Regions from separate parts of the Stenotrophomonas sp. PS02301 genome, predicted to be linked through region 2. Evidence: riboswitches for the same ligand, from Rfam matches in the RefSeq annotation. Region 2 holds a riboswitch; the other holds the start of a gene.
The links. A riboswitch is a leader RNA that binds a small molecule or an ion and turns the genes downstream of it on or off. The one in region 2 is predicted to bind glycine.
Positions count from the first base shown of each region.

Region 1: it holds a riboswitch for glycine, as region 2 does, so the genes downstream of both, gcvP (aminomethyl-transferring glycine dehydrogenase) here and QMX81_RS00635 (trimeric intracellular cation channel family protein) in region 2, are expected to answer to the same signal.

Region 1 covers NZ_JASCOO010000080.1:1,847-8,077, reverse strand. Annotated here, with positions in the region: gene QMX81_RS16285 (M2 family metallopeptidase) at 1-1,658, shown strand, start outside; gene QMX81_RS16280 (hypothetical protein) at 1,755-2,141, opposite strand; gene QMX81_RS16275 (siderophore-interacting protein) at 2,222-3,115, opposite strand; gene QMX81_RS16270 (multidrug effflux MFS transporter) at 3,273-4,496, opposite strand; glycine riboswitch at 4,778-4,879, shown strand; gene gcvP (aminomethyl-transferring glycine dehydrogenase) at 4,968-6,231, shown strand, end outside.
Region 2 covers NZ_JASCOO010000001.1:110,673-116,903, reverse strand. Annotated here, with positions in the region: gene QMX81_RS00645 (MdtB/MuxB family multidrug efflux RND transporter permease subunit) at 1-1,707, opposite strand, end outside; gene QMX81_RS00640 (MdtA/MuxA family multidrug efflux RND transporter periplasmic adaptor subunit) at 1,704-2,870, opposite strand; gene QMX81_RS00635 (trimeric intracellular cation channel family protein) at 3,074-3,691, opposite strand; glycine riboswitch at 3,784-3,875, opposite strand; glycine riboswitch at 3,884-3,977, opposite strand; gene QMX81_RS00630 (GIY-YIG nuclease family protein) at 4,022-4,291, shown strand; gene QMX81_RS00625 (ribonuclease E inhibitor RraB) at 4,378-4,722, shown strand; gene QMX81_RS00620 (NAD(P)/FAD-dependent oxidoreductase) at 4,723-6,015, opposite strand; gene QMX81_RS00615 (NYN domain-containing protein) at 6,178-6,231, shown strand, end outside.

The sequences.
Region 1 (6,231 bases), on a different contig from region 2:
AGATCCACCTGCTCAAGCTGATGACCTCCATGCCCGCCCCGCGCGACCCGGCCAAGCTCTCCGAGCTGACCCGCATCGCCAGCCGCATGGAAGGCGCTTATGGCTCCGGCAAATACTGCACCGATGAAGCCAACCCCCAGACCTGCCGCCAGCTCGGCGATCTGGAACAGGTCCTCGCCCGCAGCCGCGACTACGACGCGCAGCTGGACGCCTGGCAGGGCTGGCATGGAACCACCAAGCCGATGCGCGCTGATTACGAGCGTTTCGTCAGCCTGGTCAATGAAGGTGCCAAAGAAATGGGCTTCGCCGACGCCGGGCAGATGTGGCGCAGCGGCTACGACATGCCGGCCGACCAGATCGGCCCGGAAACCGACCGGCTGTGGGACCAGGTCAAGCCGATGTACGAGCAGCTGCACTGCTATGCCCGTACCAAGCTCGATGCCACGTACGGCAAGGACAAGGCCGAGGTCAACGGCGGCCTGATCGCCGCGCACCTGACCGGCAACATGTGGCAGCAGGACTGGTCCAACCTGTGGGACCAGCTGGAACCGTATCCCGGTGCCGGCAACCTGGACATCACCGCCGCACTGGAAAAGCAGTACCAGACCAACCTCAGTGGCGCACTGGCCAAGGCCGGCAGCGGCGCGAACGTGGAAGCGCTGTACAAGGCGCAGCGTGAGGCCGAACTGCGTACCGCCAAGCAGATGACCGAGCGCGCGCAGGACTTCTATGTCTCGCTCGGCATGCCGGCACTGCCGAAGTCGTACTGGGACAAGACCCAGTTCATCAAGCCGCTGGACCGTGACGTGGTCTGCCACGCCAGCGCGTGGGACATGAACATGGAAGGCGACGTGCGCACCAAGATGTGCATCAAGCCGAACGAAGAGAATTTCACCACGATCTACCACGAGCTGGGTCATATCTATTACGACCTGGCCTACAACCCGCTGCCGCCGTTGTTCCAGGGCGGTGCCAACGACGGCTTCCATGAAGCGATCGGCGACACCATCGTGCTGGCGATGACGCCGCAGTACCTCAACTCGATCGGCCTGGTCGACGCCCCGCAGGAAAGCCGCGAGGCGACCATCAACGCGCAGATGCGCATGGCCCTGAGCGGCGTGTCGTTCCTGCCGTTCGGCCTGATGATCGACCGCTGGCGCTGGGGCGTGTTCGATGGCTCGATCACCCCGGACCATTACAACCAGGCGTGGTGGGACCTGAAGGCCAAGTACCAGGGCGTGGCCCCGGCCAGCGCGCGCGGTGAGGAATTCTTCGATGCGGGCGCCAAGTACCACGTGCCGGGCAACACCCCGTACACCCGCTACTTCCTGGCGCGCATCCTGCAGTTCCAGTTCTACAAGGGCCTGTGCGATGCCTCCGGTTACAAGGGTCCGCTGCATCAGTGCAGCTTCTACGGCAACAAGGAAGCCGGCCAGAAGTTCTGGGCCATGCTGAGCAAGGGCGCCAGCCAGCCGTGGCAGGCCACGCTGAAGGAAATCACCGGCGGCGACAAACTCGATGCCGGCCCGATGATCGAGTACTTCACCCCGGTCAACGAATGGCTCAAGCAGCAGAACCAGGGCCAGATGTGCGGTTGGCAGGTGCCGGCGGCCACCGCTGCGGCCCCGGCCGCACCGACGGCGCGCGCGGCACCGTAACCCGTGGGTTGGGCCGGGCCCGCCCGGCCGCAGCCCGCAACGAAAAAACCGGCCGAAAGGCCGGTTTTTTCATGCGCTTCCACGCAGGGCGTGGCGCTACGACGTGGGTTTCAGGGCGGCCGCCAGCTCGGTCTTGAACTGCTCGAAGTCCATGCCGTCGGCCTTGGCCTCGGCGTGCGCGGCATCCTTCAACGCATCCGAGTACACCAACCGGACCGGCGTGCCCTGCCGCTCGTGCAGTTCGGCGGCCTGCATGATCAAGGCCAGCACGCGTGCCGCGCTGGTGGTCTGCCCCGCGATGCGTCCGTCCATGCCCAGCACCCACTCACCCTCGCGGCGCACCACACCGGCCAGCAGCGTGCGTTGCTGGTCGCGCAGTTCGGCATGCGGCTCGACCGGCGGGGTGGCGGCCTGCTCGCGGTTGGCGGCCTGGGTTTCGCGGCGCCGGCGGATGTCGCGGCGCAGTTTGGAGGTGGTCGACATGGGGAAATCCGGACTGCGGCAAAGCGCCAAGGATACCGCACGGACCCTGGCGAGCCCGTATCGCAGCACGGGCGGCCCTCTCAATCCAGGACCTTGCCGTGCCGCCAATAGCCCATGAAGGTGATGGCCTGGCGGTCGATACCACAGGTTTTGACCAGGTGCCGGCGGACCGCCATCACCGCGCCGGCCTCGCCGGCGACCCAGGCATACAGCCCGCCGCCCGGCGCACTGGCCTGCTCCCACAGGATGTCCTGATCGATGTCGATCTCGGCCAGTTCCTGCTCACCATGGCGCGTACCGGAGGGACCGACCCGGGCCCGTACCGCGTCCTGCAGCCGCTGACCATGCGCGGCGCCCTCGCGGGCCAGCCAGAACAGCTGCGCACCGGGCGGTGCCTGCAGCGGCATTACATCCGCCTCGTGCTCCACCTCCAGGAAGGCCTGCACGTCCGGCGGCTGCGGCCACTGCGCCAAGTCTTCCAGAATGCCGGCCACGGCTGGCAGCGCAGTGTCATCGGCCACCAACAGCACGCGCTTCACCTGCGCCGGCGGCTTCCACTCGTAGCCCTCGCTGCTGTGCTCGACCCGCGCATCGGGCGCCAGCAGTCCGACCCGATCGCCGACACGTGCCTGCATGGCCACACGCGAGGCGGGGCCGGTCTCGCCGTGCAGCACGAAATCGACATCAACTTCGCCCACTTCAGGGCGCAGCGCACGGATGGTGTAGGTGCGCATCGGCGCACGCTCGGTGTCGGGCAGCGCGCGATAACGCGCGTACCAGTCCTCGCCCTGCGGCACCTCGGGGGCTGGCTGGCCGGGTAGCGGGAAGAACACCTTGATACGCTGATCCGGCCCGTCGGTCTTCATGTTGGCCACATCGGGCGCAGCGAAGACCATGCGGGTAAGCGACGGAGAGAGAACGGTGCGCTGCTTGAGCGCGACATCGAACAGGCGGTAGGTCTGATGGGCAGCCATGCAATCACCCTGAGTTGCGGCGGACGCGGCGTCCGCAGGGGAGCGTATTGGCTGTCGTGGAGCACGAACTGGCTGGCGAAGGCACAGGATACGCCGCAGTCGCGCAATGGCAATGCCGCCACGCCTGCGTTGTGTGCAGGCGTGGCATGCATGCGGCTCACTCGATGGGCGTGAGCAGGTCGCGGCGGCGTTCGCAGCGCCGCTCCCAGTACCAGAAGACGGCACCGATGGCGAAGAAGCCCGCGTAGCCCAAGGCCAGGTGCATCGGGCTGCTGCTGAGCATCGGCGAGACCACGCCGGCCACCACCGTGTTGATCATCAGCTGGATGAACATCTGCATCGAGGACGCCAGGCCGCGCTGATGCGGGTACATGTCCAGCACGGCCAGCGCCAGGATCGGGAAGATCAAGGCCATGCCGACGCCGCCCAGGAAGATCGGCATCACCGCCCACGGCAGCGCGATCTGCGGTACCGATGCCACGTAGCCGAAGTTCAACAGCGCCGAGACCGCGCACAACGCAAACCCGATCGCGATCTGTCGCTGCGGCACGATCCGCCCGGCCATGCGCCCGGACAGGAACGAGCCCACGGTCATGCCGCCGATGGTGGGAATGAACAACCAGGCAAATCCGCCTTCGCCGAGCTTCAGGTGCTGCATCACGAACACCGGCGCCGAGGCGATATACAGGAAGATGCCGGAGAAATTGAACGCACCGGCTGCAGCAAGACGCAGCAGGCGCGCATTGGAACCCATCCGCGCATAGCTGCGCAGCAGTTCCCGCATCGACAGTGGCGTGCGCGCCTCGACCGGATGGGTTTCGGGCAGCCACTTGCCGGTGGCCAGCAGCAACACCACGCCGAACAGCACCAGGAACCAGAAGATCAACGGCCAGTCGCCGCCGCCGAGCAGGATCCAGCCACCGATGATCGGGGCGATCGCCGGGGCGACGCCGAAGATCATCGAGACCTGGCTCATCAAGCGCTGCGCGTCGGCACCGTGGTACAGATCGCGGATCACGGCGCGGCCGACGATCACACCCACACCGGCCGTCACGCCCTGCAGCGCGCGGAACACCAGCAACGTGGTCATGTCCCGCGACAGCGCACAGCCGATCGAGGCGCCGATGAACAGCACCAGCCCACCGATGATCACCCGCTTGCGGCCGAACGCATCCGAGAGCGGGCCGTGGGCCAGGCTCATCAGCCCATAGAACAGCAGGTACACGCTGATGGTCTGCTGCACCGCGACCTGGTCCACCTGCATGCGGTCGCCCAGCAGCAGGAAGGCGGGAAAGATGGTGTCGATCGAGAACGGACCGAACATCGCCAGGCCTGCGAGCAGCAGGGCCAAGCGGCGGGTCGAGGGTGAGGCGGGCGTCATGCGGGCTTCCGTCAGCGGCCATGCGCACTGCACGGCGGGCGCCTGGCCCGGAACGGGCGGCGCCAGATGAATACGAGGATCCAGTGATCATAGGCCTTTGCCGCCCCCGGCACCATGCCCGGGCCGGGTTTCCGGGGTCCTGCGCGGCTGCGTATTCATGTGCCGGAAAGGCCCAGTGCCCGAAACGGCTGGGCTATAATCGCCGCGCTACATGGTGGGAGAAGCGGACACCCGCTGCCGAAGGCGCAACGCCCGTAATCGCTCAGGCCCGATACCACCCGTACCAAAACTCTGGAGAGACCGGCGAATGCCGGCGCCGAAGGGGCACGAAGCACGCCGATGCGCGCTTTTAAACTCTCAGGCAAAAGGACAGAGGGGCACCCAGGAAGACCGCAAGGTCCGGTGGATCGCTGTCGCCCGCGACGCGCCCTGGCCCGGCCGCCTTCCGAACGTGCGTGCCCACTCTCCGAGATGCCAGCCATGTCCCAGAACACCCCCTCCCTGCGCGAGCTTGAACACAGCCACGCGTTCGTCGAACGCCATATCGGCCCCAACGACGCCGAAATCGCGCAGATGCTCGATGTGGTCGGCCACGCCTCGCTGGACGCACTGACCGATGCGATCGTCCCGGCCGGGATCAAATCGCCGGCACCGCTGGACCTGCCCGAGTCGCTGACCGAAGTGCAGGCACTGGCCAAGATCCGCGCCATCGCCGACAAGAACCAGGTGTTCCGCACCTTCATCGGCCAGGGCTACTACGGCACGCTCACCCCGAACGTCATCCTGCGCAACGTGCTGGAAAACCCGGCGTGGTACACCGCCTACACCCCGTACCAGGCCGAGATTTCGCAGGGCCGCATGGAAGCGCTGATCAACTTCCAGACGCTGTGCGCCGACCTCACGGGCATGGAGATCGCCAACGCCTCGCTGCTGGATGAGGCCACCGCCGCCGCCGAAGCGATGACCCTGGCCAAGCGTTCGGCCAAGTCGAAGTCCGATACCTTCTTCGTGCACGACGCCGTGCACCCGCAGACGCTGGAACTGCTGCGCACCCGCGCCGAGCCGATGGGCATCGTGCTGCGCGTGGGCACCCCGGCCGAGGCGATGGAAGCCGAAGCCTACGGCGTGCTGCTGCAGTACCCGGATACCTTCGGCCATATCGGCGATTACAAGGCGCTGGCCGATGCCGTGCACGCGCGCGGTGGCCTGGTCGCCGTGGCCACCGACCTGCTGGCACTGACCCTGATCGCCGCGCCCGGCGAATGGGGTGCGGACATCGTGGTCGGCAACTCGCAGCGCTTCGGCGTGCCGTTCGGCTTCGGCGGCCCGCATGCCGCTTTCATGGCCTGCCGCGACGCCTACAAGCGCTCGATGCCGGGCCGCCTGATCGGTGTCTCGGTCGATGCGCAGGGCAACGCCGCGTACCGCCTGACCCTGCAGACCCGCGAGCAGCACATCCGTCGCGAGAAGGCGACCTCCAACATCTGCACCGCCCAGGTGCTGCTGGCGGTGATGGCCTCGATGTACGCCGTGTACCACGGCCCGGAAGGCCTGACCCGCATCGCCCGTCGCACCCACCGTCTGGCCAGCATCCTGGCCGCCGCGCTGCGCGGCGCCGGCGTGAATGTCGGCGAGCATTTCTTCGACACCCTGCACGTCAAGGATGTGGACGCCAAGGCGATCCACGACAAGGCTGCGGCGGCGCGCATCAACCTGCGTGCGATCGACAGCGATG
Region 2 (6,231 bases):
CTCGCTGATGCCCTGGATCAGCCCGGCATCCTGCACCGGGAAGAAGCCCTTGGGCACCCACACGTACAGCAGCGCCGTCAGCACCAGTGTGGCGACAGTGGCGGCCAGCATCAGCGGCTGGCGCTGCAGCACCCAGTGCAGCTGGCGATCGTAGACCGCCACCACGCGGTCGAACGGGTCGCCCTGCTGCGCCGATTCCTGCCCATCGGCATCGCGACGGGTGGCGTGGCCGGCCTTGAGCAGGCGCGCGCACATCATCGGCGTCAGCGTCAGCGAGACCAGCAGCGAGATGCCGATCGCCACCGCCAAGGTGATCGCGAATTCGTGGAACAGCTTGCCGACCACGTCGGCCATGAACAGCAGGGGGATCAGCACCGCGATCAGCGACAGGGTCAGCGAGATCAGGGTGAAGCCGATCTGCCTGGCGCCCTTCAGTGCTGCCTGCATCGGCGTGGCACCGCGCTCCAGATGACGGGCGATGTTCTCCAGCATCACGATCGCATCGTCCACCACGAAACCGGTGGCGATGGTCAGCGCCATCAGCGTGAGGTTGTTGAGCGAGAAGCCGGCCAGCAGCATCACCCCGAACGTGCCGACCAGCGACAGCGGGACCGCGATGCTGGGAATGATCGTGGCCGGGATGTTGCGCAGGAACAGGAAGGTGACCATCACCACCAGCGCGATCGCGATCAGCAGCTCGTGCTGCACGCCACGGATGGACGCGCGGATCGATTCGGTGCGATCGCTGAGGATGGCCACATCCACACCGGCCGGCAGCGAGGATTGCAGCTGCGGCAGCAGCGCACGCACCTGGTCGACCACGGCGATGACGTTCGCGCCGGGCTGGCGCTGGATGTTGATCAGCACGGCCGGGGTGGTGCCCGACCACGCGGCGAGCTGGCGGTTCTCGGCGCCGTCTTCGATGGTGGCCACGTCGCCCAGACGCAGCGGTGCGCCATCCTTCCAGGCCAGGATCAGGGCGCGGTACTCGGCCACCGAGCGCATCTGATCGTTGGCATCGAGCATGATCGCGCGGGTCGGCCCGTCGAAGCTGCCCTTGGGCAGGTTGACGTTGGCCGTGCCGATCGCGGTGCGGATGCTGGCCATGCTCAGCCCGTTGGCGGCCAGCGCGGACGGATTGACCTGGATGCGCACCGCCGGGCGCTGCCCACCAGCGAGGCTGACCAGCCCGACCCCAGGCAGCTGCGAGAGCCGCTGCGCCATGCGGGTATCGACCAGATCGTGCACCTGCGGGAGCGAGAGGCCCTGCGAGGTCACTGCCAGGGTCAGGATCGGGGTGTCAGCCGGGTTGACCTTGCGGTACACCGGCGGCACCGGCAGGTCGTCGGGCAGGAAGCTGTCGGCGGCGTTGATCGCGGCCTGCACTTCCTGCTCGGCCACGCCGAGCGCGACCTCCAGCGAGAACTGCAGGGTGATCACCGACGCGCCGCCGGAGCTGGTCGAGGACATCTGCTTCAGGCCGGGAATCTGCCCGAGCTGGCGTTCCAGCGGCGCGGTGACCGCGCTGGTGGTGACATCCGGGCTGGCGCCGGGATACAGCGTGGTGATCTGGATGATCGGGTAATCGACCTGCGGCAGTGCCGCGACCGGCAGCAGGCGGTAGGCCATCACGCCGGACAGCAGCAGCGCCACCATCAGCAGCGTGGTCGCGACCGGGCGCTCGATGAAGGGGCGCGAGAGGTTCATGCGCCGGTCCGTGGCGGGTCCTGCTCCACCACCTCGACCTTGGCGCCTTCGCGCAGCCCGTCGATGCCTTCCACCACCACGCGCTCGCCGGCCTTGAGGCCTTCGCGCACCGAGACGCGTTCGCCATCGGCCGGGCCGAGCACCACGGTGCGCAGCGATGAGGTGTCATCGGCCGCGATCACATAGACGTAGCTGCCCTTGCTGCCGAACTGCACGGCGGCATTGGGAATCACCACCGCATCGCTGCTGCTGACCTGCAGACGCACGTTGACGAACTGGTTGGGGAACAGTGATTCATCGGTATTGGCGAACTGCGCGCGCAGTTTCAGCGTGCCGGTGGCGGTATCGATGCGGTTGTCCAGGCTGGAGAGCACCCCGTCGCCCAGTGCAGTGCGCTCCTCGCGGTCCCAGGCTTCCACGGTCAGCCGGGGATTGGCGCGTGCGGCAGCCACCACCGCCGGCAGGTCCGGCTCGGGCACGGTGAACAGCACGCTGATCGGGGTGGTCTGGGTGATGGTGGCCAGCGGCTCGGTATCGCCACTGCGCACCAGGTTGCCGACATCGACGTTGCGCAGGCCCATGCGCCCGGCCACCGGTGCGGTGATGCGGGTGTACTGCAGCTGCAGGCGTGCTTCATCCACCGCCGCCTGGTCGGTCTGGCGGCGGCCCTGCAGCTGGCGGACCTTGCTCTGCTGATCACTGAGGTCCTGCGCGGAGACGAAGTGCTTGCTTTGCAGTTCGGCGAAGCGCTTGAGCTGGCTTTCGGCATTGTCCAACTCGGCCAGGTTCTGCTGCTGGGTACCCAGCGCACGCGAGAGCTGCACCTGGAACGGGCGCGGATCGATCTCGGCCAGCAGCTCGCCGGCGGTGACGTGCTGGCCCTCGGAGAATGCCAGCCGCAGCAGCTCGCCATCCACGCGGCTGCGGATGCTCACCGTATGCAGCGGGGTCACCGTGCCCAGCGCTTTCAGGCGCACCACCAGGTCTTCCTGCGTCGCGGTGGCCACACGCACCGGGGTCGGCTGCGGACCCCCGGACGGGCCGGCGGCGGGGGCGGGCGAGAGCAGTTTCCATGCAGCGATGGCGGCCAGGCCGACACCGGCAGCGATCAACAGCGGTGTGGCGAAACGACGGCGAGACGACGGGGGCGTTGAAGCGGACATACGCATCCTGCGCACCCTCCACCGGAGCAGTGCGTCCATGGGGACCGGCCGACGGCGGCAGGTCAACGGGGGAGAGGGTGTCTGGCGGGGCAGCGGGTGGAACACCGCCGCGTGGCTGGATGCCGTTCGAATGGAACGGGAGCGCCATGATACAGGGCCGGGCCGCTCAAGCTCCCGTGACCTTGGTCATGCCCGCGGGTGCGTCAATGCACCTCGTCGCGGTACACGAACTTCGGCATTTCCCACTTGAAGTGGATGGCCAGCAGGCGGAACAGGAAGCCGCCGCCCAGGCACCACAGCGTGGCCGCGTTGAGCGACACGCCGAGTTCCAGCAGGGCCAGGTAGGCCGCGCCGGTGAGCAGGGTGATCACCGCATACAGTTCTTTCTGGAAGATCAGCGGCACCTCGTTGCACAACACATCGCGCAGCACGCCGCCGAACGCACCGGTCAGCATGCCGGCGATCAGGATGATCGGCACGGTGTGCCCGCCCTCGCGCGCGACCGCGCAGCCGATCAGGGTGAACGCGATCAGGCCCAGGCCATCGAGCACCAGGAAGGTGCGCCGGAAGTGATGCATCCAGCGCGCCACCCAGGTCGCGATCAGTGCCGCGCAGATGGTGAAGCCCAGGTACTCCGGGTGCTTCACCCAGCCCAGCGGGTAGTGGCCGAGCACGATGTCGCGCAGCGAGCCGCCGCCGAGCGCGGTGACGCAGGCGATGATGACCACGCCGAACAGGTCCATGCGGCGGCGACCGGCCGACAGCGCGCCGGTCATGGCTTCGGCCGAGATGGCGATGAGGTAGATCAGGGAGAGCAGCATGGGGGGCTCCGGGAAACACGTCAGGCGGGGGACGGAAACGCACACGCCTCACGCCAGCGCCGCTGCACTGTCGTGGGGTGGGATTCCGTTGCCGCTCCCGCTGTCCTTTTGCCTGAGAGTTCGGTGGCCAAAGCCACGTGCCCCTTCGGCGGGTCATTGAAGACCTCTCTCCAGATCGGCGTGTCGGATGCATGGTTGGTGGCTGTGCAGCCACCGGCCTGAGCGATTATGGGAGCCTGCGCCTTCGGCGGGCGCCAGCGCGGCGCCTCTCTCCTGCATCCGGGGCGGATTCTAGCAGCCGCCGGGCCCGTGCCGGGGGATAATCCCGGTATGCCCGCTGAACCCGCCCTCTGGTACCTGTACCTGCTTGAATGCCGCAACGGCAGCTATTACGCCGGCATCAGCAACGACGTGGACGCGCGCTTCCAGGCCCATCTGGCCGGCAAAGGGGCGAAATACACCCGGGCCAACCCGCCGGTGAAGGTGCTGGCGATGCGCGCCTACCCGGACCGCGCGGCGGCGTCGAAGGCCGAGTGGCAGCTCAAGCGGCAACCGCGCGAGCGCAAGCTGGCGTGGCTGGCGCTGCCCGATCCCACGTAGCCCCGCGTGCGGGTTGTTCGGGCCTTCGTTGGCGGCATACCATCGACCCTCGTTCGTTGATCCGCTTGCCCAAGCCCTGGAGTGCCATGTCCCGCGATCTGTCGTTGTACCCGGAAGATGAGAATGGCGATGTGCTCTGGAACATGCTGCAGGACGGCGATGATCTGACGATTCCGCGCGAGGTGGATTTCGCGCTGATCTTCCCGACCCAGGATGTGGCGATCGCCTTCGCCGTGCACCTGCTCAAGAACGACCAGAAGGTGTCCTTCGCCGCCTACGACGGCAACGATGACTACCCGTGGCAGGTGGTGGTGCATCCGCTGATGCTGCCGACCCACCAGAACATCGCCGGCTTCGAAGGTCTGCTGGCCAGCGAGGCGGTCTCCTACAGCGGCCAGGTGGATGGCTGGGGATGTCTGTCGCAGGGATGATCAGGGCGTGGGCGGTCGTTTCGGCCGGCGATCGTCCTGTGCATCGCCGAAGATGATCCGCGCGCTGCGCTGGTAGCTCCAGTACGCCACCGCCCAGTTCAACAGCACCACCACGCGGTTGCGGAAGCCGATCAGGAAGAACACGTGCGCGGCCAGCCAGAACCACCAGGCCAGCACGCCGGAGAGCTGCAGCCGGCCGAGGTGGACGATCGCGGCCATGCGGCCGATGGTGGCCAGGTTGCCGAAGTCCTTGTACTTGAACGGACCCGGCGCGGGCTTGCCGGCCAAGCGCGTCTGGATCGTGGTGGCCACGTGCTTGCCCATCTGCTTGGCCGCCGGGGCGACGCCGGGTACCGGCTTGCCGTCGGCCTGGGTCAGTGCCGCCAGGTCACCGGCAACGAATATCTCCGGGTGACCCTCCAGGGTAAGGTCAGGCTGCACCGGCACGCGGCCGGCGCGGTCCAGTGGCACCTCCAACGTACGTGCCAGCGGTGAGGCGGCGACACCGGCGGCCCAGACCACGGTGCGGGCCTCGACGAAGCGCTCGCCGAGCTGGAAGCCTTCGGCATTGATGTCGCTGACCGGCGTGCCGGTGAGCACCTCCACGCCCAGCTTTTCCAGCTGACGGCGCGCCTTGAGCGAGAGCACCTCGGGGAAGGTGGACAGCACGCGCGGGCCGGCTTCGACCAGGCGGACCTTGGCCGAGGCGGGATCGATATGCCGGAACTCATTGCGCAGCGTGTGCCGCGCGATCTCGGCCAGGGTGCCGGCCAGTTCCACGCCGGTGGGGCCGCCACCGACCACGGCGAAACTCAGCCACGCCGCTTTGCGCGCGGGATCGGGTTCGGCCTCGGCGCGCTCGAAGGCGAGCAGCAGCTTGCGGCGCAGCGCGATGGCATCGTCCAGCGTCTTCAGGCCGGGCGCATCGGCGGCCCATTCGTCGTGGCCGAAGTAGGCATGGGTGGCGCCGGTGCACAGCATCAGGGTGTCGTACGTAATCTGCGTGCCATCGGCCAGCGTCGCGGTGCGCGCGGCCTTGTCGATGCCGGTCACTTCACCCAGGCGCACTTCGACATTGCGCTGGTGACCGAGGATGTGGCGCAGCGGCGCGGCGATATCCGGCGCGGACAGGCCTGCGGTGGCCACCTGGTAGAGCAGCGGCTGGAACAGATGATGGTTGCGACGGTCCACCAGGGTGATGCGCACGTGCGCCGAGGCGAGGGCACGGGTGGCCCAGAGGCCGGCAAAACCGCCACCGATGATGAGCAGGTGGGGCGTGGGATCGCGGGTCATGCTTCACTCCTTGGCGGGCGCCGGAGGGGGGCGGCGCAGGTCGTCTCGTGATGCGGCCCATGGTAGCACGTGAAGCGCGATGTTCACGTCGATGGCCGATACTGGGTTCAGGGGCCATCGCGCTTGCCCGATGGCCGATCCGATCCCGCCCAGGAGACCGAGATGTCCGAACCGGAAAAGCGCATCGCCCTGCTGATCGATGCCGACAACGCACCC